Regions from separate parts of the Cupriavidus sp. GA3-3 genome, predicted to be linked through region 2. Evidence: predicted binding sites of a transcription regulator. Region 2 holds the regulator's gene; the other holds the start of a gene.
The links. The regulator FliA, encoded in region 2, starts transcription of late flagellar genes. The targets are predictions, from matches to a motif close to CTAAAGTTTNNNNNNNNNNNGCCGNTA.
Positions count from the first base shown of each region.

Region 1: C265_RS15195 (DUF342 domain-containing protein) is a predicted target of FliA. The motif match lies at 5,446-5,472, and genes of this name have one in related genera.

Region 1 is NZ_KB944478.1:297,012-308,680, reverse strand. It holds gene C265_RS15235 (type II secretion system F family protein) at 1-360, shown strand, start outside; gene C265_RS15230 (DUF192 domain-containing protein) at 357-722, shown strand; gene C265_RS15225 (TadE family protein) at 719-1,429, shown strand; gene C265_RS15220 (hypothetical protein) at 1,598-1,990, shown strand; gene C265_RS15215 (OmpA family protein) at 2,049-3,419, shown strand; gene C265_RS31000 (lytic transglycosylase domain-containing protein) at 3,419-4,162, shown strand; gene C265_RS15205 (hypothetical protein) at 4,179-4,520, shown strand; gene C265_RS15200 (hypothetical protein) at 4,562-5,368, shown strand; gene C265_RS15195 (DUF342 domain-containing protein) at 5,543-7,156, shown strand; gene C265_RS32525 (hypothetical protein) at 7,412-7,567, shown strand; gene C265_RS15190 (CapA family protein) at 7,630-8,742, opposite strand; gene C265_RS15185 (FAD-binding oxidoreductase) at 8,988-10,376, shown strand; gene ppk2 (polyphosphate kinase 2) at 10,507-11,424, shown strand.
Region 2 is NZ_KB944504.1:266,997-278,665, reverse strand. It holds gene flhF (flagellar biosynthesis protein FlhF) at 1-390, shown strand, start outside; gene C265_RS29790 (AAA family ATPase) at 402-1,196, shown strand; gene C265_RS29785 (RNA polymerase sigma factor FliA) at 1,294-2,010, shown strand; gene C265_RS29780 (flagellar protein FlhE) at 2,010-2,447, shown strand; gene C265_RS29775 (flagellar protein FlgN) at 2,516-2,977, opposite strand; gene flgM (flagellar biosynthesis anti-sigma factor FlgM) at 2,983-3,291, opposite strand; gene flgA (flagellar basal body P-ring formation chaperone FlgA) at 3,453-4,244, opposite strand; gene flgB (flagellar basal body rod protein FlgB) at 4,490-4,897, shown strand; gene flgC (flagellar basal body rod protein FlgC) at 4,922-5,329, shown strand; gene flgD (flagellar hook assembly protein FlgD) at 5,385-6,050, shown strand; gene flgE (flagellar hook protein FlgE) at 6,116-7,342, shown strand; gene C265_RS29740 (flagellar basal body rod protein FlgF) at 7,369-8,112, shown strand; gene flgG (flagellar basal-body rod protein FlgG) at 8,167-8,952, shown strand; gene flgH (flagellar basal body L-ring protein FlgH) at 8,964-9,662, shown strand; gene C265_RS29725 (flagellar basal body P-ring protein FlgI) at 9,646-10,815, shown strand; gene flgJ (flagellar assembly peptidoglycan hydrolase FlgJ) at 10,818-11,669, shown strand, end outside.

The DNA.
Region 1 (11,669 bases), on a different contig from region 2:
GTGGAGAAGGGGCCTGAGGGCCCGCTGCGGCGCGAGTTCGAGCACGTGCTGCGCGACCTGAAGTCGGGCCTGAGCCGCGCCGATGCGCTGCGCCGCATGGATGACCGCCTGCGCGTGAAGGAGGTCACCAATTTCGTCGGTGCCGTGATCCAGGCGGAGCGCATGGGCTCGGGGCTGGCCGCCACGCTGCGCTTCCAGTCGGAGCAGCGGCGCACCGAGCGCTTCCAGCGCGCGGAGAAGCAGGCCATGGAAGCGCCGGTCAAGCTGATCTTTCCGCTGGTGGTGTTTATCTTCCCGGTCACCTTTATCGTGCTTGGCTTCCCGATCGTGATGAAGTTTATGCAGGAAGGGCTGCTGTGAGGCAGGCGCGCCTCTACCTGCGGGCCGGCCACAGCACGCTCGACACCGGCGTGCGCGTGTCGGTGGCGGCCACTGCGCGCGAACGCATGACGGGGCTGCTCAGCCGCGATTCGATGGCACCGGACGAAGCCTTGCTGCTGTCCCCCTGCGGCGCAGTCCACACCTTTGGCATGCGCATGGCGATCGACGTGGTGTTTCTCGACAAGCGGCAGCGCGTGCTGGCGGTGCACCCGTGCGTGGGACGCCTGCGCGTGCGTGCCCACTGGCGCGCGCGCCAGACGCTTGAGCTCGGCGCGGGGCGCGCGGCGGCATTGGGGATTGCGCCGGGCCAGAACCTGGAACTGCGGGAGGAGGGGCCATGACGCACCAGCAAAAGCACGCGGCGCGGCGCGGGGCACGGGGACAGTCCGCGGTGGAATTCCTGATCATCGCGCCGGCGCTGCTGCTGCTGTGCCTGGGCGTGATCCAGTTCGGGCTGCTGTACCAGGCCAAGGCCACGCTAGACCACGCCGCCTTGCAGGCCGCGCGCGAAGGCGCCGTCGACCACGGCCGGCTGGCCAGCATGCGCAAGGGGCTGGCGCTGGGGCTGACGCCGCTGTTCGTGCGCTCCGCCGACCGTACCGCGCATGCCACCGGCTATGCCAAGGCCCAGTTCGAGGCCCGCACCCAGGCCAGGATCGACGTGCTGAACCCGACGCCGGCGGCGCTGCAGGATTTCGGGCGAAGCGGCTACTACGCCGGCAAGACCACGCGGGAGATCCCCAACGACAGCCTGATGTACCGCGCCACCAGCGCGGGGCCGTCCTCTGGCGTCAATATCCAGGACGCCAACCTGCTGAAGATCCGGGTCACGTACTGCTACGAAATGTTCGTGCCGTTTGCCGACCGCACCATCTACTCGCTGGTCAACGGCATCCGGAATTTTGTTGCGACCGGTTCGTACCGCGGCATGGAGGTCCCGACCACGCCCAATTTCTGCACCGGACGGGCCACGCTGGCGTCGGAATGGCGCATCCCGCTCGAGTCCGAGGCGATCGTGCGGATGCAATCGCCGTATCGCGGCAACTGACGCATCCGCAGTCGCCGTTTTTGTAAGTATTTGTGAAAATTTGCCGGGATAAGCCCGAAGACACCGATGCCAGAATCGACAAGGTCGACAAAATTGCCGAAGCGGGGTTGTTTGGCGTTGCTGTTGTTGTGTAACCTCGGGTTCGTGCCGCAACCGGCGCTGGCGGCGATGGAGGTTTCTCGCTCCGAAGGCGTGCAGATCATCACCACGCGGCGTGCGCCGCCGGCGGTGAGCGGCGCCGTGCCGGCGTCGGCAGCGCGGGCTCCGGCGGCTTCCGCGCCCCAGGCAGCGGCACCGTCCGCACGCGGCAACGCGCCCGACCTGGCGCAGGCCGCCGTCGCGGGGGCCGCGCAGGCGGCGATTCCGAGCGTGGCGGCCAGCGATGAGCGCGAGCTGGTCAAGCGTGCGCTGGCCGAAGAGCAGCGCGGCATGAACGAGGCGATCGCGAACTACGCGCGCGCCAGCAAGGCCGGAGCCAGCCCGGAAACACTGGCGCCGCTGGAGCGCGAAGTCCGCGTGCGGCTGCAGAAGATCGACATGCTGATGCGCGCCCCGCATTGAGGCGCGTACCGGACAGGCCGGCATCACAAAAAGAAGAAGGGGAAGTACCTTGAAGGGAATGACGTTTGGACTGACGACCCGCAAGGCCGCCATTGGCCTGGGCGTCGTGGCCCTGCTGGCCTTGGCGGGCTGCAAGAAGAAGCCTGCTGACAGCGCCGCTGCGCAAGGCGATGCGCAGCCCGCGCCTGCAGCGGTATCGGCGCAGCCCGTGGCATCGGCGCCGGCAATGCCCGCGCAAACCAACGTTGCCGGGCTGTGGTCGGGCGCGTTCGTGGTCAACCGCGACAAGGAAGACCGCTCGTGGTATCCGCTGCTCAATGAGATTCCGGACCATGCCGGCTTTATGCGCAACGGCAGCCGGCAGGAGCTGGTGATTGCGCTGGCGCAGGCCTCGTCCGTCGACGTGCTGCGCTTCCGCGGCCTGTCCGATGCCGGGGCGCGCAGCAATGCGCGCCATGCCCGCGTCGAAGCCTCGGCCGGCGGCACGCAAGGCCCCTGGACCGTGATCTACGATGCGGACCTGCCGGGGCAGGACGGCTACGATACCCGCGTGCCGCTGGCCCAGCCCGTCAAGGCCGGGGCCCTGCGCCTGACGCTTACCGGCAACCGCTGGCCGGGCGACCAGGACGAGGGCCAGATCGGCCTGCAGCAGTTCATGGCCTACGGCAAGCCCGAGGCCGCGGCCGACAAGGTGCGCCAGGTGGGCGGCATCTACCAGTTTCCGGTGGAATTCGGTTCGTCCGGCTACGTGCTGCTGCACCAGGACGGCGCCGCGGTGGAAGGCTGTTACGTGGAAGGCGACTACAGCAACAAGCAGATGAAGATCACGCAGGTGCTGGGAACGATTTCCGGCGGGCTGGAAAACGGCGCCCTGCTGGCCTTCCGGCGCACCACCGAGGGCGCGCCTGAGAAGGGCGCCATGGCCTTCAGCCCCGACGGCAGCCATGCCTACGCGGCGCTGGTGAAGGGCGATGCCCGCACCTTCGACAGCGTGCGCGAGGCCGGCGGCTGGCGCCTGGCGGACAAGGCGCCGCCGTGCTTCCCGAAGGCCGAGGCCGCCCCCGATCCCATCGGCCAGGCGCTGGAAGGCGCGGGCCGCGTGCAGCTCTACGGCGTCAACTTCGAAACCGATTCCGACGTGCTGAGCGCGGCGGCCCGGCCGCTGCTGGACCGTGCCGCCAAGGCGGTGCTGGCGCACCCCGACTGGCGCCTGCGCGTCGAGGGGCATACCGACAGCACCGGCGGCGACGCGCGCAACCAGCCGCTGTCCGAGCGCCGCGCCGCCGCCGTCAGGCGCTATCTGGAAAGCGCCGGCGTGCCCGCCGACCGGCTCGATGCCAAGGGCTATGGCGCCACCCATCCGCTGATGCCCAACGACACGCCGTTCGGCCGCGCGCAGAACCGCCGCGTGGAGCTGGCCAAGCAGTGATGCCTGCGCTCGTGGCCGCGCCGGCGCGCGGTGTGGTGGCGGCAATGCTGGTGGCGGGCGCGGTGCCGGCCGGCGCCGAGATCGTGATGCATGCCGACCGCGGCAGCGGCGTGACCTTCCTCACGTCGCGCAGCGCCGCGCCGGCACGGCTGGCGTCCACCGCGGCGCCCGCGGCATTGCCAGCGCGGGCGTTTATCGGGCTGCCAACGCTGGCGGCGGCAAAGGCCGCGGTCGTCAGCGCCAAGTCCCCACCCTCTGAGCTGGTTGCCCTCGCGCACCGCGCGGCGCAGGCCGCGGCGGTGGACCCGCATCTGCTGATGGCCATGGTGGAGGTGGAGTCGGGCTGGAACCCGCAAGCCACCTCCGACAAGGGCGCCATCGGCCTGACGCAGCTGATGCCGGCCACGGCTCGCATGCTGGGCGTGACAGATGCCTATGACCCGGCCCAGAACCTGCAGGCCGGTGCGTCCTACCTGGGCGGCCTGCTGTCGCGCTTCAACGGCGACACCAGCCTGGCCCTGGCCGCCTACAACGCGGGCGAAGGCGCGGTGCTGCGCCACGGGTCGCGCATCCCTCCGTTTGCCGAGACCCAGGCCTACGTGCCGCAGGTGCTGGGCCGCTATGCGCGCTTGCGCGGCGGCCAGGACGGCAGCGCCGCGGCGCCCTTGCGCCAGCCGGCGTCGCCGGCGCAGCACGGCGGCCTTGCCATTGTCTCGTATCAGAACCCCCCGCCTCCGCGGTGAAGAAAAAGGAGAAGTCATGATGTCGTACTGGATTCCGCGTGCCTGCCTGCCGGTCATGCTGGCGCTGGCCGTTGCCGGCTGTGGCAAGGAAGAAGGGCGTTCCGTAGCGGCCAGCGATGCCTTGCCGAAGGCCTGCCAGGAAGCCGAGGCCGCGCAGCGCGCCTGCACCGAGAACATGGCGGCCAAGCTCGACAAGTCGGGGCAGGCCGCGGCCGCCCAGACCCTGCGCGACGGGCTGCCCGGCGAGCTGGAATCGATCCGCACGCGCTGGGCCGGCGTCTCCGACAAGGATGGCCTGGCGCAGTCCTGTGCGACGGTGCGCGACAGCTTCCGCGACATGCCGCAATGCAAGGACTGACTGCCGGTGCTTTGCTGAACTGACCAATGGAGAGGCGACAGATGCCGAAGAATTCCGACCGCGCTAGCGCGCGGCAATCCCTGGACCGCCGCACGGCGCTTGGCGCAAGCGTGGCCTTCGCTGCGCTGCTGCTGCCGGCAGCCGCAGCGGCCGGCGTTTGCGATGCGCCGTGGATGCATGACGGCGGCGAGATCCGCATGACCATGCAGGGCGGTGCGCCGGGCACGGCGACCATGTCCGTGTCCGGCGTGCGCAAGTCGGGCAAGGGCCAGTGCAATGCCAATATCAGCGTCGTGTCGAATGTGGCCGCGGCCGGCTCGGGCAACGAGACGCGGCTGGACTACACCATGGCGGTGATCGAAGACCGCCTGACCATCTCGCGCGGCGGCGCGCCGGGCAAGGTCGAGGGCAAGAGCGCCGCCGGCACGGCATCGGGCATGCTCGACAGCAGCGCGGTCGGGACCCTGGCCTATGGCGGCGTCATTGAAGCGGAAGGACAGCGGCTGCCGGGCGAATCGCAGACGGTGCGCATGGACCTGCAGATGACCGCCGCCGGCCAGAGCGCCGGCCAGGCCAGGATCCCGTCCGCCAAGGTCACCATCGGCGGCAAGGTCGTCGGCAAGCGCGCGACCATCCCCACCCGCCTCGGCCAGAAATCCTGCTGGCCGGTCCGCTACGAGCGCAGCACGACCATGGCGCCGGTCACGGTGGCGGGCCACACCGTGTCGGTGCCGCCGGCGAGCGCCAGCGTTACGGACTGGTACTGCCCCGACATGGGCCTGGTCATGAAGCAGGAGGTCGTGCAGAACGGCCAGACCGGCACCATCGAGGTGGTCTCGGTCAAATAGCCCGGACATCGTCCGGATCGTCCCCCAGGCTTCTCCACGAAGGCGATGGCAGCCAGGCCGACGCGGCAAGGTGTGCGCTAAAGTTCTCCGCGCTGCTGCCGTTGGTTTATGGATCGATAACAAGCGGAGCGCCGGCACCCGCCGCGCGGCTGCACAAGACGATTCAGGGGACGCATGACGCATGAGTCGGGTTTGCGCCTGGAGCTTGCCGAGCCAGGCGAGCAGGTGCATGCGCGCTACACGCCGCAGCCAGGCAGGCTGCCGCCGGACCAGGCCAGCCTGCGCCAATGCCTGGACAGCCTGGGCTGGGCCGGGGCGCGGCTGGATGCGCGCGCGGTGGCGCAGTTCCTGGCGCAATGCCAGCGCGCCGAGCATGAGATCGATGCCACCATCGGTGCGCTGATCGACGGCGCGTTCGAGCTCGACATCACCGCCGACGGCCTGGCCGTGCGGCTGACGCTGCTGCCAGCCGAAGGCGGCCGTCCGGTCGGCGCGGAGGACATCCGCTGCGCCGCGGCGGCGCGCGGCGTGGTGGCGCCGATCCAGACCCTGGCACTGGACGCCGCGCTGGCCGAAGGCCGTTGCGAGCTGCGCACCATTGCCGCCGGCGTCGCGCCGCGCCAGGGTGAGCCGGCGCGCTTCATCAACCTGCTCGAACCGCGCAAGCCGGCGCAGCCTGACGACGAGGCCGGCAAGGTCGACCTGCGCGACCTGGGCAACCTGCTGCTGGTCAGCCCCGGCACGCCGCTGATGCGGCGCGTTCCGGCGGTGCGCGGCAATGACGGCGTCGACGTATTTGGCAAGCCCGTCGCCGCCGATCCGGTCGATGACCCGCCCTTTGCCGAAGGCCTGACCGGCGCTGCCGCCGATGCCGACGATGCGGAGCTGCTGCGCGCGGTGATCGCAGGATCGCCGGTGGTGGGCGTGCACGGCATCTCGGTCAGCCCCGTGGTGCAGGTGGAGTCGGTCGACCTGCACTCAGGCAACGTGGCGTTCGACGGCACGCTGCGCGTGTCGGGCGACATCCGCACCGGCATGTCGGTCAACGTCAGCGGCGACGTGGTGGTCGAGGGCACCATCGAAGCCGCCAATGTCGAGGCCGGCGGCAATGTCATCGTCAAGGGCGGCATCATCGGCAAGGCCGACACCGGCCGCACCGAAGGCGGCATCAGCCGCGCCAGCGTGCGCTGCAAGGGCGCGGTGAAGGCGCGCTTTATCGAAAACGCCGTGGTCGAGGCCGGCACCGAGGTCAACGTCGAAAGCGGCATCCGGCAGAGCGATGTTGCTGCCGGCGAGCGCATCGTGGTGGGCGGCACCGGCGCGCAGGGCAGCATCAGCGGCGGCCGCAGCCGTGCCTTGCTGGCGGTGCGCGCCGCGGTGCTGGGCGCACCGGCCGGCACCGCCACCAGCATCCAGGTCGGCCTGAATCCATTTGCCGACGCACAGCGCGCCGCGCTGGAAGCCGAGCGCCGCGGCATGCTGGCAGAGCAGAACAAGGTCAAACAGCTGGTGGATTTCTTTGCCAAGCATCCCGAGAAGGCCGTTGGCGACCTGCGCGAGAAGGCGCGTGCGACACTGTTCAAGCTGTCGCGTGACCTGTTCGAGCTGGAGGCACGCTTGACCGAACTGGGGCAGCAGATGCAGCCGGCCGCCGAGGCCGTGATCGACGCCGCGCGCCGCATCCATGGCGGCGTCACGCTGCAGGTAGGCAGCCGCGTGCTCAAAGTGATGGAAGACAAGCCTGGCGGCCAGATCCGCCTGGTCGACGACCGCATCGCCGTCAACTGAACGCGCGCTGTTATCCGCGGTGATTTGTACTATGCTGCAGTTATGTCCTGGGGTGCCGCAGGATGGGCGAGAGAGCTAGAGTCGGGCAGTGAATGAAGAAGCGGATCAGCACTCTGCGGAAGCGTTACACGGAACCAACTCACGTGGCACTGGAATAACCGGAAGGCCAGCCAGCAAGGCTGGCCTTTCTGCTTTCCGTGACGGCTGCCAGGCGAACTACACTGAAGGTGCAACCATTACCCAAAGGAGGTTGCTATGGCCGCGACCTTGATTACCGCGCTGGTCCTGATCGCCCTCGTTGCGTGCGCCGCATTTGCCATCTGGATGTTGAGGGAAAAGAACCCGACGCTGCTGCAGCAGCAGGAGCAGTCAGTGCGCACATGGTTTGATCACATGATCCATCGCCACTGACGCCTGGCGATTGGCTTTCGTGCAGCCCGCCGCAACGGCGGGCTTTTTTCATGGGCTGGGGTTTATGCCGCCCGCAAACGCAGTTCATGCAAGCCGCTGCGCTCCACCCGGGTGCCGAGTGCCCGTCCCTCGTCTTCAAACATGGCCTGCAGCCACGCCATATCCACTTCGCGCGCGTAGGCCAGACGGAAATGGCTGCGCCGCAACGGCACCAGCCGCAGGTCGGCGCTGCCGCCGGCATCGAAGCTGACAAAGGCCATCAGCGCCAGGTCCGGCCGATATTCGTCGTAGCCACCGATGCCTTCGTAGTCGTTGATGAAATCGCCGCAGCCGTACAGGATCGGCTTGCCGGCATGCAGCTCAATCCCGAGCGGATGATGCGAGGAATGCCCGTGCACGATGTCGATTTCGCCGCCCTCTACCAGCGCGCGGGCGAAGGAGCGTTGCGCGGGGTCGATGTGGTAGCCCCAGTTCGGGCCCCAGTGGATCGATACCACCACGATGTCGCCGGCACGCCTGAACTTGCGCACCTGCGCGGCAATGCGTTCGCGCGATGCCACCGACCAGTCTTCCAGCAGGTTCACGCCGGAATGTCCGGCGCTGGCGCGCCAGGCCGCGGGGGTGCCGGCATTTTCCATGGCAAGGGCCAGCACCAGCACGCGGCCGCCGCCGGGCCGCGGCAGCAGTGCGGCGTGCGCCGCGCTTGCCTCGTCGGGGCCGGCGCCGGCATGCGCGATATGCGCGCCGTCCAGCGCTGCCAGCGTATCCGTCAGGCCCGCGCGTCCCCAGTCCATCACATGGTTGTTGGCCAGCACCGCGCAGTCGATGCCGGCGGCCTGCAGGCAGGCGACATTGCCCGGATGCATGCGATAGTGCACCGCCTTGCCGGGCCAGACATCGTCGCTGGTGGTGATGGCGGTTTCCAGGTTGACGATGCGCGGCCGCGCAGCGCGGCTTTCCAGTTCCGCCAGGGCATCGCCCCAGGGGTATTCCGGCGCGGCGGGGCGTGCGATCGGGCCGGCCTTATGCTCGGCCAGGCGCACGTAGTCGAGCGCTGAATGTACATACGATTCATGCAGCAGCGGCTGGCTCGGATGCGCGAGGATCTGGTCGATGCCGCGCCCGGTCATCACGTCGCCGCACAGGAACAGGGGAGGGTGGCTGGCTGTGTTCATGGTGCGGACGGACGGCGCGAGGGCGCCGTCCCGGCTGTTCATTCATGATAGGCCGGCAGGGTGGCGGGGCGGCATGAACGCGTTGCGGCACTTGCCATGGGGATTGTGCGCGTGGGGCCAGAGCCCCATTTACATTCAAGCGGTGACTGCCTTAAATGATCTAGTCATCGGTCCTCGTGGCCATTTCCCTGCACCCAGACGCCGCGCGCCGTCCGATGTTTCCAACCAGCATCGGGAGGCACACTATGGCCCAGCCATCGCAGGAACACATTGAGGCACTCAAGGCGCAGTTGCGCGGGCGCCTGCTGCAGCCGGACGACAGCGGCTACGACGAAGCGCGCCGCATCTGGAACGCGATGATCGACCGCCGTCCGCCACTGATCGTGCAGGCCGCGGGCGCTGCCGACGTGATCGCCGCGGTCAACTTCGCGCGCGACCATGGCGTGCTGCTGTCGATACGCGGCGGCGGCCACAATATCGGCGGGCTGGCGATCTGCGAGGACGGCATGGTGCTGGATCTGTCGCAGATGAAATCCGTGCGCATCGATCCCCACGCGCAACGCGGCTATGTGGAGCCCGGCGCCACGCTGCGCGATTTCGACCATGAGGCGCAGGCCTTCGGCCTCGCCACGCCACTGGGCATCAACTCCACCACCGGCGTGGCCGGGCTGACGCTCGGCGGCGGCTTCGGCTGGCTCAGCCGCAAGTTCGGTACCACCGTCGACAACCTGGTATCGGCACAGGTCGTGACCGCCGACGGCAAGCTGGTGCGCGCCAGCGCCGACGAGAACGCCGACCTGTTCTGGGCGCTGCGCGGCGGCGGCGGCAACTTCGGCGTGGTGACGATGTTCGAGTTCCGGCTGCACCCGGTCGGCCCCGAGATCTATGGCGGGCTGATCGTCTATCCGCTGGAACAGGCCGCCGCGGTGTTGCCGGCCTACCGTGAACTGTTCAAGTCGATGCCTGACGAGCTGACCGTCTGGGTGGTGCTGCGCCAGGCGCCGCCGCTGCCGTTCCTGCCGCCCGAGACGCACGGCAAGCCGGTCGCGGCACTGGCGATCTGCTATATCGGCCCGCCTGACAAAGGCCCCGAACTGGTCGAGCCGTTGCGCAAGCTCGGCACGCCCTATGGCGAGCATCTCGGCCCGATGCCGCTCACGGCATGGCAGCAGGCCTTCGATCCGTTGCTGACACCGGGCGCTCGCAACTACTGGAAATCGCACAACTTCGCCGGGCTGGACGACGGCCTGATCACGATGCTGATCGAACAGATCGGCAAGCTGCCCTCGCCGCAATGCGAGGTCTTTATCGGCGCCATGGGCGGGCAGACCAACCGCGTCGCGCCCGATGCGACCGCCTATGCCAGCCGCGATGCCAACTTCATCATGAACCTGCACGGGCGCTGGGACGCGCCCGCTGACGACGACAAGTGCATCAGCTGGGCCCGTGAAGTGTTCCGCGCGGCAGCGCCCTTCGCGCTGGGCAGCGTCTATGTGAACTTCCTGACGCAGGAAGAAACCGACCGCATCGGCGCGGCCTACGGGCCCAACTACGACCGGCTGGTCGAGGTGAAGCGGCGCTATGACCCGGGCAACCTGTTCCGCCACAACCACAACATCAATCCGGCGGCGTAACTGGCGTAATCTGCAGGGACAGGCAGGAAGGCGGGGCAGGGCGGGTGGCCTGCCCCGCTTTCACGCGGCTGCAATACCGGCATGCGAGTATCGGCGCGACCGCGTTGTATCCACAGGGAGAGCAGATCAGATGAGACCGGGCGAAGCAGAGTTGGTGCGGCGCATCCACAACGAGGTGGCCGACTACTACGACGAAGAGATCGAACTGGAACTGGACGACCGCGAAGCCAGCGAGGCCTTCGGCGATCCGGTGCACCTGGACGACGAGGCCGAGCAGGACAGCCGCCGCCACTATTTCCGCGAGCTGTTCCGCCTGCAGGGCGAACTGGTGCGGCTGCAGAGCTGGGTGGCAGCCACCGGACACAAGATCGTCATCATCTTCGAAGGACGCGACGCCGCCGGCAAGGGCGGCGTGATCAAGCGCATCACGCAGCGCCTGAACCCGCGCGTCTGCCGCGTGGCGGCGCTGCCAGCGCCCAACGACCGCGAACGCACCCAGTGGTACTTCCAGCGCTACGTGGCACACTTGCCCGCCGCCGGCGAGATCGTGCTGTTCGACCGCAGCTGGTACAACCGCGCCGGCGTCGAGCGCGTGATGGGCTTCTGCTCCGACGACCAGTACGAGGAGTTCTTCCGCTCAGCGCCCGAGTTCGAAAGGATGCTGGTGCGCTCCGGCATCCAGGTGTTCAAGTACTGGTTCTCGATCACGCACGACGAACAGCGCCTGCGCTTCCTCAGCCGCATCCACGATCCGCTCAAGCAGTGGAAGCTGAGCCCGATGGACCTGGAATCGCAGCGCCGCTGGGAGGACTACACCAAGGCCAAGGAAATCATGCTCGAGCGCACGCATATTGCCGAGGCGCCGTGGTGGGTGGTGCAGGCCGACGACAAGAAGCGCGCACGGCTGAACTGCATCCATCACCTGCTGAGCCAGGTCCCCTATGCGGAAGTGGAGGCGCCCAGCGTGGTGCTGCCGGGGCGCGAACGGCATGAGGACTATGTGCGGCAACCGGTGCCGAAGGAGATGATCGTTCCGGATGTGTATTGAGGGAACAGCCCCTAGGGTTTGCACGGGTGCGCCATCGTCCCCCTGGGGTAGGCGGCTACCTATAATGAAAACAGCCACCTGTAAATCCAAGGGTGGCCGTTATCGTGGAACTGCTAGTTTTTTGGGCGGCCATGCTTGCTGCCTACCTCCTGATGAAGCGTGCCGGCTGCTTCAGCCAGCCGGTGCTTTATCCCGATTTCGACCATCCTTTCCGTTACTGGTGGGCGCATCGGCTGGGGCGCCCG
Region 2 (11,669 bases):
TACCTGCTGTGCGACCCGGCGCTGGCGCAAGATGCCGCGCAGGTGGCGCGCTGGGCCTTGTGGACCGACGCAGCCGATGCGCGCCTGCGCACGCTGCGCCACGCCATCGACCACTTCGCCCAGGACGCCGAAAGCGGCCACGCCGCCGGCGCCGCGCTGGCCGCATTGCAGCTGGGCCTGTCGGTGCTGCGCCTGGAACACGCGCCAACCGCGGCCGCGCCCGCCTTCCTCGCGCGCCTGGCTGGCCGCACGGTGCGCCAGGGCGTGCCGGTGCCGGGCGCGGTGCTCAATGAAGGCATGGGCCGCATGCTGGCATTGCTCGACGTGCTGGAAAACTATCCGGGCCGTGGCACCGCCGTGCCCGCTGAAGCGATGGAGGTGTTGCAGTGAGCGCTCTCGCCATGGACCAGGCCGAGAGCCTGCGCCGGATGCTGGCGCCGCGCACGACGCGCCGTATCGCCGTGGTCGCCAGCGAACGCGGTGCCGGCGCCACCACCGTGGCGCTGGGCTTGTCGCACGCGCTGGCCATGCAGGGCGAACGCGTGCTGCTGGTCGACGAAGACGCCGCCGCGGCGTGCGCCACGCGGCTGTCCGGCGCCAGGCCCGCCGGCACCCTGGCCGATGTCAGCGCAGGCCGCCTGTCGCTGGAAGCTGCTGCAGGCACCGGTCCCGGTGGCGTGCTGTCGGTGCTGCCGGCTGGCCGGCCTGTGCCGGGCTGCGCCTTGCCGGCTGCTGCCGCGAGCGGTTTTCGCAGCGTGCTGGTGGATGCCGGCGTCGATGCCGACGGCGCGCTGTCGCCGCTCGCGGGCGGCGCGCACAACGTGCTGATCGTGATGCGGCCTGAACTGGCGTCGATCACCGCCGCCTACGCGTGTATCAAGCGCCTGCACCACCTGTATGCCTGGCGCCAGTTCCACCTGATCGTCAACATGGCGGCGAGCGAGGCTACGGTGCAGGCGATCCTGCGCAACCTCGCGCGCACGGCCAGCCAGTACCTGGGCGTTGAGGCGTTGTGCGCGGGCTGGCTGCCATCCGACCCGCTGGTGGCGCGCGGCGTGCAACTGGGGCGCTGCGTGGTCGAGGCGTTTCCGGCGGCGCCGGCCACCACCGCGCTGCGCCGCACCGCCGGCAGCATCGGTGCCTGGCCGCTGCGCGCGGACACGTCCGCGCCCGCGCCCGCAGCCGCAATGGCCTGAGCCTGCCAGCCATGCCATCCAACCGAACCAGACCCTGAGCCAGCCCCCGCCGCACGTTGCGGCGGTCCAGCAATCCAGCATTCACGAAAATTGCACCATGTACACGATCCAGGGAAAGCTCGAACAGGCCGATGTGGTCAAGGCGCATGCACAGCTGGTGCGCCGCATCGCCCTGCAACTGGCCGCCAGGCTGCCTGCCAGCGTGCAGATCGACGACCTGATCCAGGCCGGCATGATCGGCCTGCTGGATGCCGCCAAGCGTTATGAAGACACCCACGGCGCGCGCTTCGAGACCTACGCCAGCCAGCGCATCCGCGGCGCCATGCTTGACGAGGTGCGCGCCAACGACTGGCAGTCGCGCAGCCTGCGCCAGTTCACCCGGCGCATCGAGCGCACGCAGCGCGGGCTGGAGCAGAAGCTCGGGCGCGCGCCGCTCGACTCCGAAGTGGCCGAGGCCATGGAGATGGCGCTGGACGAATACCAGCTGCTGCTCAATGAGGTCTATGGCTGCCAGCTGCTGCACTACGAGGATTTCGAGCGCTCCGGCGAAGAAGACTTCCTGGACCGGCACCTTGGCGGCAGCGATGACGGCAACCCGCTGACCGTGCTGATGGAAAGCGGCATGCGCGAGGCGCTGATCCGCGCCATCGACCGGCTGCCGGAGCGCGAGAAGCTGGTGCTGTCGCTGTGCTATGACCAGGAGCTGAACCTGCGCGAGATCGGCGCGGTGCTCGATGTGACCGAGTCGCGCGTGTGCCAGATCCGCGGCCAGGCGATCACGCGGCTGCGCAACCAGCTGCGCGGCTTGCTGTGATGCAGGCGCTGGGCCGCGCCGCGCGCGGCGCTTGCTGGCTGCTGGCTGCCGCATCGGCCTGCGCCTGGGCCGCCATCGAGGGCGGCACCCGCCACGCCTGGACCGGATCGGTCAACGGGCCGGCACTCCACGGCCGCGGACAGCGCGCGGTGTCGCCGCCGATCCTGCCCACCGGCGTCTTGCCGCAGTCAGAAGGGGTCATCACGTCGGTGCGCTGGCGCTACAGCTTCGCCAAGACCCCACCGCTGGAACTGCAAGCCTATCTCTGCAATGCCCAGCGCTGCGTGCTGCTGCCGCAGGCGGAAGGCAAGACCGATGCGTTCTTCGGGGATGATGCCACCAAGGGCTTTGTGTTTGCGTTCCGGGTGCCGGGGCAGGGCAGCCTGGTGCCGGTGCTGCAGGGGCGCAGCAATGAGGTGGTGGTGGGGTTTAGGTAGGAGTGAATGTTCGGTTCTTTCGTCACTTCTGAATAAGTGACGAAAGAACGGAACATCTGGCGATCGCCTCAACCCGCCGCCAGACTCACCCCACCAGCCCCGGCCGCCGCCTTCCCATCCTTCCCATACAACCCCGCATCCCCGCCACTATGCTGGCGCAGCGCCTGAATGGCTTCGCGGGTGAAATCGAGATGGGCATTGACGACGGCGCCGTTCAGGGCGTTGCCGTCGCGCGCGGTGCGCGCGGCGAAGATCAGCTGGCGCCAGGCGTCGGCCACGGCCGGGTCGACCTGGCGGCCGAGCAGCTGGCCTTCGGGGCCGGCGCGCAGGCCAAGCGCGCCCATCTGGGCTTCGCGGGCCTTGAGCTGGCGGGACAGGGCCTGGCCCAGTTCAACCTTGCGCGTCAGCAGTCCGCTCAGGGACTGGAAGTCGCCCCGCTTGAGGGCGTCGCGCTCTTCGGCGAGGAGTTGGCCGAAGGCCTGGATGCCTTCGGTTTCGCGCTGCAGGGACTGGATCAGGCTCTGGTTCATTTGGGCTAGCGGGGTTCGGCCTGGCCAAGCTCGCGCAGGGTCGCGAGCAGGCCGTCGGCAATCTTGCCCGGGTCGATCCTGATCCGGCCCTCGGCGATGGCCTGGCGGATCTCTTCGACCTTGGCGGTGTCGATATCGTCGTCCGTGGGCTGCGTCAGGCGGGCGCTGATGTCGCGCACCTGGGCGGCCAGCGGGCTGACGCTCAGGCCGGCGGACGGCGCCGCGGCGCTGGCCGGCGCGGCCTGGGGCCGGGCGGCGGCAGCGTCCGCGGGGGCGTCGGCGGGCCGGGACGAGGCGGTGTGGTTGATCTTCACGGGGCGTTCCTTGCTGGTTTCCTATGGCATTACGGTTGCGCCGGCGAATTCTTTAGGGCGCTCGCCCCGATTTCGCCGCGCAGCGATGTCGGCGGCATTTTCGCATGCCGCCCGCCACGGGTTTGCAGTCTTTTGGCCACGATCAAGGCACTTTCGGCGGGCTACTGCAGCACCACGGTGTCGCCGCTGCGCACCAGCCCGTTGACCACTTGGCCGCTGCGCAGGCGCACCTGCACGGTGTTGCCAGTGGCGGCATCGGCCAGCACCTTGCCTTCGCTGGTGATCTGGAAGGCATCGCCTTCCACGGCCACGGTGACGGTCTGGCCCTGGCGCACGGCGATGGCCTTGCGCAGCAGGTCAGACCGTATCGGCGAGCCGGCGGCAATACGGTTGACGGTGACCGCGCCGGCAAGCTGCGCCGGGTCGGTGATCACCGCGCGCGGCAGCGTGCCCAGGTCGCCCTGGCGGACTTCGATATCGGCCTGGCCGACCGGCTCGCCCGGGCCCAGCGCGCGCGCGGCGACGTAGTAATCGGTCAGCACCGACACGCGGGCCTGCATGTAGCGCACCCAGGGCCGCTCGCCGCCGCAGCGCACGCCGACGGAGACGCGGCCCCACGGCGACGTGCCGGCAGGCAGGAACGGGTCGGGCGCAAGGCAGTCCGGCGCGCGGCCACCCGAAGGCGGCGCCACCTGCACGCTGACCTTGCCCGGCAGGCCGGCGGTCTGCTGCAGCAGGAAGCGTTCGACGGCAACGCGCGCGGGGTCTTCGGCAAAGGGGCTGGCAGCGGGGTTGGCAGCATAGGCAGCCTGCTGCTGGCCGTGCGCGGCCGCCGCCTGCATGGCGACGGGCATGACCTGCGCCGGCGCGGCACCGGCGGCGGCGGGCCCAAGCAGGCAGGCCGCCAGCAGGGCTTGCGCCAGGCTGCGGGCGTTGCGGCGATTCTGTTTCATCTGGACTTCCCGGCAAGGACGGCACGGCATGCACGGCATGCCTGGCGCACCGCCCCGTGACTGGCCGCGCGCCCCGTTTACATCTGTCATCGGGGTCCCATTGTAGGCAGCCCCTCGCGCGAGGGCGGGCCGAAATGCATGGATTTCCCGTCCTTATTCATCCGATTGGCGTGACAGGTCGCCGCCTAAGATGGCAACCCTGAAGAAGGTCGTTCGCTCCGTTCACGTGAGCAGGGAGATGCCAGATGATTGACAGACTCGACGCGGCACTACGTTTCCAGCAGGAAGCGCTGAGCCTGCGCAACCAGCGGCAGTCGGTGATTGCCTCCAACATCGCGCACGCGGACACGCCCGGCTACAAGGCGCGCGATTTTGATTTCTCCAGCACGCTGGCGCAGAGCGTCGAACGCGGCCATCGCAATGAGGGCATGTCGCTGTCCACCACCTCGGTGCGCCATCTGCCCGCGCAGGCCCCGGGGCGCGAGGAATTCGACCTGGCTTACCGCATCCCGCTGCAGTCCAGCGTCGACGGCAACACCGTGGAAATGGATGCCGAGCGCGTGGCCTTCGCCGACAACGCCGTGCACTTCGAGTCCGGCCTGACGGTGATGAATTCAAAGATCAAGACCATGCTGGCCGCCATCCAGCAATAGATCGAGCAGTAAGGGAGAGAGCGCATGCCGGCAATGAACATCTTCGACGTCGCGGGCTCGGCCATGGCCGCGCAGTCGCAGCGCATGAACGTGACCGCTTCCAACCTGGCCAACGCCGACAGCGTGGTCAGCCCCGACGGCCAGGCCTATCGCGCCAAGCAGGTCGTGTTCGGCATGGCGCCCACGCCGGGGCAGACGGACATCGGCGGCGTGCAGGTGCGAGGCGTGTCGGAAGACCCGTCGCCGCCGCGCATGGTGCACAACCCCACGCACCCCATGGCCAATGCCCAGGGCTACGTGGTGATGCCCAACGTCAACCCGGTGGAGGAGATGGTCAACATGATCTCGGCCTCGCGCTCCTACCAGGCCAACGTGGAAGTGCTCAATACCGCCAAGAACATGATGCTCAAGACGCTGACGATCGGCCAGTGACAAGCCTCGGCCTGTATCGGCAACGCCTCCACCAGCACGCACACAACGAACCGACATGACAACCACCTCCGCGGTAGGCAGCAACACCCAGGGCATCAACGACGCCCTCAAGAGCGGCAGCGCCAGCGCGTCCGAGCTGCAGAACAACTTCCTGACCATGCTCGTCACGCAGATGAACAACCAGGACCCGCTCAACCCGATGGACAACGCGCAGCTGACCTCGCAGCTGGCGCAGATCAGCACGGTCAGCGGCATGCAGACCATGAACGCGACGCTGTCGCAGTTGCTGTCGCAGGTCAGCGCCAGCCGCGCCATGGACTCCGCGGCGCTGATCGGCCATACCGTGATGGTGCCGGGCAAGCAGGTGTCGGTGGCAGGCGGCGTGCCGGGCAAGTTTGGCCTGGACCTGCCGTCGACTGCGGATGCGGTCACCGTCGACGTGCTCGACAAGGACGGCAACGTGGTGCGCACCATCGACATGAAGGGGCAGACCGCGGGCGTGCACAACGTCGCATGGGACGGCAAGAACAATGCCGGCGCGGCCGTGGCCGACGGCGACTACACCTTCAAGGTGACCGCCACCGCCAACGGCACCTCGGTGCAGCCGGTGGCGCTGGTCTACGGCAAGGTCCAGAGCATCAGCGGCGACGCCAGCGGCGTGCTGGTGGACCTGGGCGACGGACAGACCGCGAACGTCGACGACGTACGCCGCATTCTCTGAAACGCAGGTGCCGGCAGCGCACAGGCGCCGGCCGGCTTCAACGACCAAGCAAAAAGGAAGCAATCATGGGTTTCGGTCAAGGGGTAAGCGGCCTGAACGCCGCCGCGTCCAATCTGGACGTGATTGGCAACAACATCGCCAACGCCAACACGGTTGGCTACAAGCAATCGGCAGCGCAGTTTGCCGATGTCTACGCAGGCACCAAGATCGGCCTGGGCGTGCGCGTGAACTCGGTGGTGCAGTCGTTCAACCAGGGCAATATCGAAGCCTCAGGGCGCTCGCTGGATGTGGCTATCACCAACGGCAACGGCTTCTTCCGCCTGACCAGCCCGGAAGGCGCGGTCTACTACTCGCGCAACGGCCAGTTCCAGCGCCAGGAAGACGGCCGCATCACCAATATGCAGGGCCTGCAGGTGACCGGCTATCCGGCGGGCGTGGCCGGCGGCGCGGGCGTGCAGCCGCAGCCGCTGGTGATCAGCAACGCGCAGATGGAGCCCCGCGCTACCAGCAACATCACCGCCAAGTTCCAGCTTGACTCGCGCGCCACCGTGCCGACGCAGGCCTTCGCCAGCGCGGCCGGCTCGCCGCCGACCAGCAATATGTTCAACTACAGCACGGCGATCAACGTCTATGACTCGCTGGGCAACAAGCAGCAGCTGATGGCGTACTTCGCCAAGTCGGCGGGCGCCCCGACCGTCGCCGGTGGCACCGACTGGCGCATGTATGTGACCGACGTCAACGGCAACGCCGTCGGCGGCGCACCGGTCACACTCGCGTTCGACAACGCCGGCGCACTGCAATCGCCGGCGGCCGGCGCCATCACCCTGAGCCAGCCGGCCGCCAATGGCGCGCAGGCTATGGCGATGAAGCTGGACCTGACCGGCACCACCCAGTTCGGCGCCGACAACGACGTCAAGCAGCTCAGCCAGAACGGCTACACCTCGGGCAGCCTGCTGGGCTTCTCGGTCAATGGCGACGGCACCATCACCGGCAACTATTCCAACGAGCAGACCAAGCCGCTCGGCCAGATCGTGATGGCCGCATTCGGCAACGTCGAAGGCCTGAAGCCGGAGGGCGACAACGTGTGGTCGGCCACCGGCGCCTCCGGCCAGGCGCTGGTCGGCGTGGCCGGTGGCAGCATGGGCACGCTGCGCTCCAATGCGGTGGAAGCTTCCAACGTGGACCTGTCCGGCCAGCTGGTCAACCTGATCGTTGCGCAGCGCAACTACCAGGCCAATGCGCAGACCATCAAGGCGCAGGACACGGTCATGCAGACCCTGGTCAACCTGTGATCGCCACGCTGAGCTGAGCCGCCGCCATGGACCGCATGATCTACACCGCCCTGTCGGGCGCCAAGCAGATACTCGACCAGCAAGCGGCGGTATCGAACAACCTCGCCAACGTCTCCACGCCGGCCTTCCGCGCGCAGGTCAACCTGTACCGCGCGGTGCCGGTGGTGGGGCCGGAGGCGGGCACGCGCGCGTTTGCGCTGGCCTCGACCCCCGGTGCCGACATGCGCGCCGGCCCGCTGACCTACACCGGCCGCACGCTGGATGTGGCGCTGCAAGGCAATGGCTGGCTGGTGGTGCAGGCACCGGACGGCACTGAGGCCTACACCCGCGCCGGCGCGCTGCAGGTGGCGCAGGACGGCCAGGTGCAGACCATCTCCGGCCTGCCGGTGATGGGCGATGGCGGTCCGCTGGCGGTGCCGCCGGGCTCGCAGGTGACCATCGGCACCGACGGCACCATCACCGCGCGCGGCCCCGGCGAAGCCTCTGCCGGCCTGGCGCAGGTGGGCCGGCTGCGCGTGGTCAACCCGCCCAACGACGCCATCGCGCGCGGCGATGACGGCCTGTTCCGCCTGCGTCCCGGCGCGCAGCCGCTGGAGGCCGATCCCACCGTGCGCGTGATCTCGGGCGCGCTGGAAGGCAGCAACGTCAACCCGACCGAAGCCATGGTCGAGATGATCGCCAATGCCCGCCGCTTCGAGATGCAGATGAAGATGATCCAGGGCGCCGACGGCAACGAGCAGCGCGCCAACCAGCTGCTCTCGACCAACTGACCTGAATGACTGACCGGCACGGCGCACCGTGCCAGCACCAACGCAAGGACCACCATGATCCGCTCTCTCTGGATTGCCAAGACCGGCCTTGATGCGCAGCAGACGCAGATGGACGTGATCTCGAACAACCTGGCCAACGTGTCGACCAACGGCTTCAAGCGCGGCCGCGCGGTGTTCGAGGAACTGATGTACCAGACCATCCGCCAGCCCGGCGCGCTGTCGTCGGACCAGACCACGCTGCCGTCGGGCATGCAGCTGGGCACCGGCGTGCGCCCCGTGGCCACCGAGCGCATCCACACCCAGGGCAACCCGCAGCAGACCGGCAATGCCAAGGACGTGGCCATCCTGGGACAGGGCTTCTTCCAGGTGGCGCTGCCCGACGGCACCACCGCCTACACCCGCGACGGCTCGTTCCAGGTGGACCAGAACGGCCAGCTGGTGACCTCCAGCGGCTTCGTGATCCAGCCCGCCATCACCATCCCGGCCAATACGCTGTCGATGACCATTGCGCGCGATGGCACCGTGTCGGTGACGCAGCCCGGCTCCAGCGCCAACGTGCAGGTGGGGCAGCTGCAGCTGGCCACCTTCATGAACCCGGCCGGCCTGGAAAGCATGGGCGAGAACCTGTACGTGCAGACCGATGCCTCGGGCGCGCCCAACACCACCGTGCCGGGCCTGAACGGCGCTGGCGTGGTGCAGCAGAACTACGTGGAAGCGTCCAACGTGAACGTGGTGGAAGAGCTGGTCAGCATGATCCAGACCCAGCGCGCGTATGAGATCAACAGCAAGGCCGTGCAGGCATCCGACCAGATGCTGCAGCGCCTGTCGCAACTGGGTTGACTGGTGTGAGCATGGCCACCTTGCTTTCCCGCCTGGGCGCGCATGCGCTGGTTTGCCTGGCCGGCGTGGCAATGCTGGCCAGCGGCGGCTGCGCGCTGATGCCGCGCGAGCCGCTGGTGCAACTGCCCACCACCGCGCGCGCAGAGCCGCGGCCGATGGGGCCGGCTTCGGGCTCGATCTACCAGTCGTCCTACGCCGGCAACCCGCTGTTCGAGGACCGGCGTCCGCGCAATGTGGGCGACATCCTGACGATCCTGATCACCGAGAACGTCAACGCCAGCAAGAATTCCGGCACCAATACCAGCCGCACCGGCAACACCGCGCTGGCGTTCGATGCCGTGCCGCGCGCGCTCAGCGGCCTGTTCAACAGCAGCAGCAACGCCAGCATCAACGGCGCCAACACCATGAAGGCCAGCGGCGGCGCCAGCGCGGCCAATACCTTCAACGGCACCATCACCGTGACCGTGCTCGAGGTGCTGACCAACGGCAACCTGGTGGTCTCCGGCGAAAAGCAGATGGCCATCAACCAGGGCGCCGAGTTCATCCGCTTCTCCGGCGTGGTCAATCCGCGCACGATCACCGGCGACAACGCCGTGCTGTCGACGCAGGTCGCCGATGCGCGCATCGAATACACCGCCAAGGGTGTGATCGACGAAGCGCAGAACATGGGCTGGCTGCAGCGCTTCTTCCTCAATGTTTCACCGTTCTGACCGCGCCATGTCTGCTCCGATGCTCGCCCGTTTCCTGTCCCGCCTGCTGCGCCTGAGCGTGATCAGCCTGGCGCTGGGCGTGGCCTTTGGCGCCTTTGCCAGCGTCGCCAAGGCCGAGCGTCTGAAGAACCTGGCCACGTTCCAGGGCGTGCGCGAGAACCCGCTGGTGGGCTACGGCCTGGTGGTCGGCCTGGACAACACCGGCGACCAGACCATGCAGACGCCGTTCACCACGCAGAGCCTGACCAACATGCTCTCGCAGCTGGGAATCACGCTGCCGGCCGGCAAGAACATGCAGCTCAAGAACGTGGCGGCGGTGATGGTGACCGCCTCGCTGCCTGCGTTCGCGCAGCCCGGCAGCCAGCTGGACATCGTGGTGTCGTCGATGGGCAATGCCAAGAGCCTGCGCGGCGGCACGCTGCTGATGACCCCGCTCAAGGGCGCCGACGGCCAGGTCTATGCCATCGCCCAGGGCAATATGCTGGTGGGCGGTGCGGGCGCATCGGCCAACGGCAGCAAGGTGCAGGTCAACCAGCTGGCGGTGGGGCGCATCGCCAATGGCGCGATCGTTGAGCGCGCGGTGGCGCCGTTCCAGCCGGATGGCGGCGTGCTCAACCTGGAACTGAAGGACACCGATTTCGGCACCGCCGAGCGCGTGGTGGAAGCCATCAACCGCTCCATGGGCGGCGGCGTTGCCGCGGCGCTGGACGGGCGCGTGGTGCAGGTGCGAGCGCCGGCCTCGGCGGCCGCGCGCGTGGGCTTCCTGGCCCGCATCGAGAACATCGACGTGACCCCGGCCAAGGCCGCGGCCAAGGTGATCCTGAACGCCCGCACCGGTTCCATCGTGATGAACCAGGCGGTCACGGTGGAAGACTGCGCGGTGGCGCACGGCAACCTGTCGGTGGTGATCAACACGCAACCGGTGATCAGCCAGCCCGCGCCATTTAGCGAAGGGCGGACGGTGGTGGCGCCGGTGTCGCAGATCGACATGAGGCAGCAGGGCGGCTCGCTGCAGATCGTCAAGGCGGGCGCATCGCTGGCCGCCGTGGTCAAGGGGCTGAACGCGCTGGGCGCAACCCCGGCCGACCTGCAGACCATCCTGGAAGCCATGCGCGCGGCCGGGGCGCTGCGTGCCGAGCTGGAAGTGATCTGACCATGAACACGGCACGACCCCCGCAGGCGGCGGAGCTGACGCAGCGCTTTGCGCTGGACACGCAGGGCTTCGAGGCGCTCAAGCACAGCGCGCGCGGCGGCGCCGACGCCAATACGCTGCAAGCCGTCGCCAGGCAGTTCGAGGCGGTGTTCACGCAAATGGTGCTCAAGAGCATGCGCGATGCCACCCCGCAGGACGGCCTCTTCGACAACGAGCAGAGCAAGCTCTATATGTCGATGATGGACCAGCAGCTTGCGCAGCAGATGTCGTCGCGCGGGATCGGCCTGGCCGATGTGATGGTGCGCCAGCTGGCGCGCGCCACCGGCACGCCGATGCCGGCCGGCATGAGCGCCATGAGCCTGGCCGAGTCAGGCAAGGCGGCCGATGCCGAGATGGCAAGGCTGCTCGACAGCCGCGGCGCCGGGGCGGTCCCGGCCGACGCCGGCGAGCAGGCCGACCTGCCGGCGATCGGCACCATCGTGCCGGGACAGAACTGGAATCCCACTGCCGGCCTGCGCCAGTACCAGCCGCAGTGGTACGCGGACCGCGGCCAGGGCGAGGACAAGCTGGGACGGCTGCCGGACGACGCGCCGGCCCACGTCAGCGCCTTTGTCGCCCGCATGGCCGGGCCCGCGGAAGCCGCCGCGCGCGCCAGCGGCGTGCCGGCGCGGCTGATCGTAGGCCAGGCCGCGCTGGAATCCGGCTGGGGCCAGCGCGAGATCACGCACGCCGACGGCTCCACCACCTTCAACGTCTTCGGCATCAAGGCCGGGGCCAGCTGGAAGGGGCGCGTGGCCGAGATCACCACCACGGAATATGTCGACGGGCAGCCGCAGAAGGTGCGGGCGAAGTTT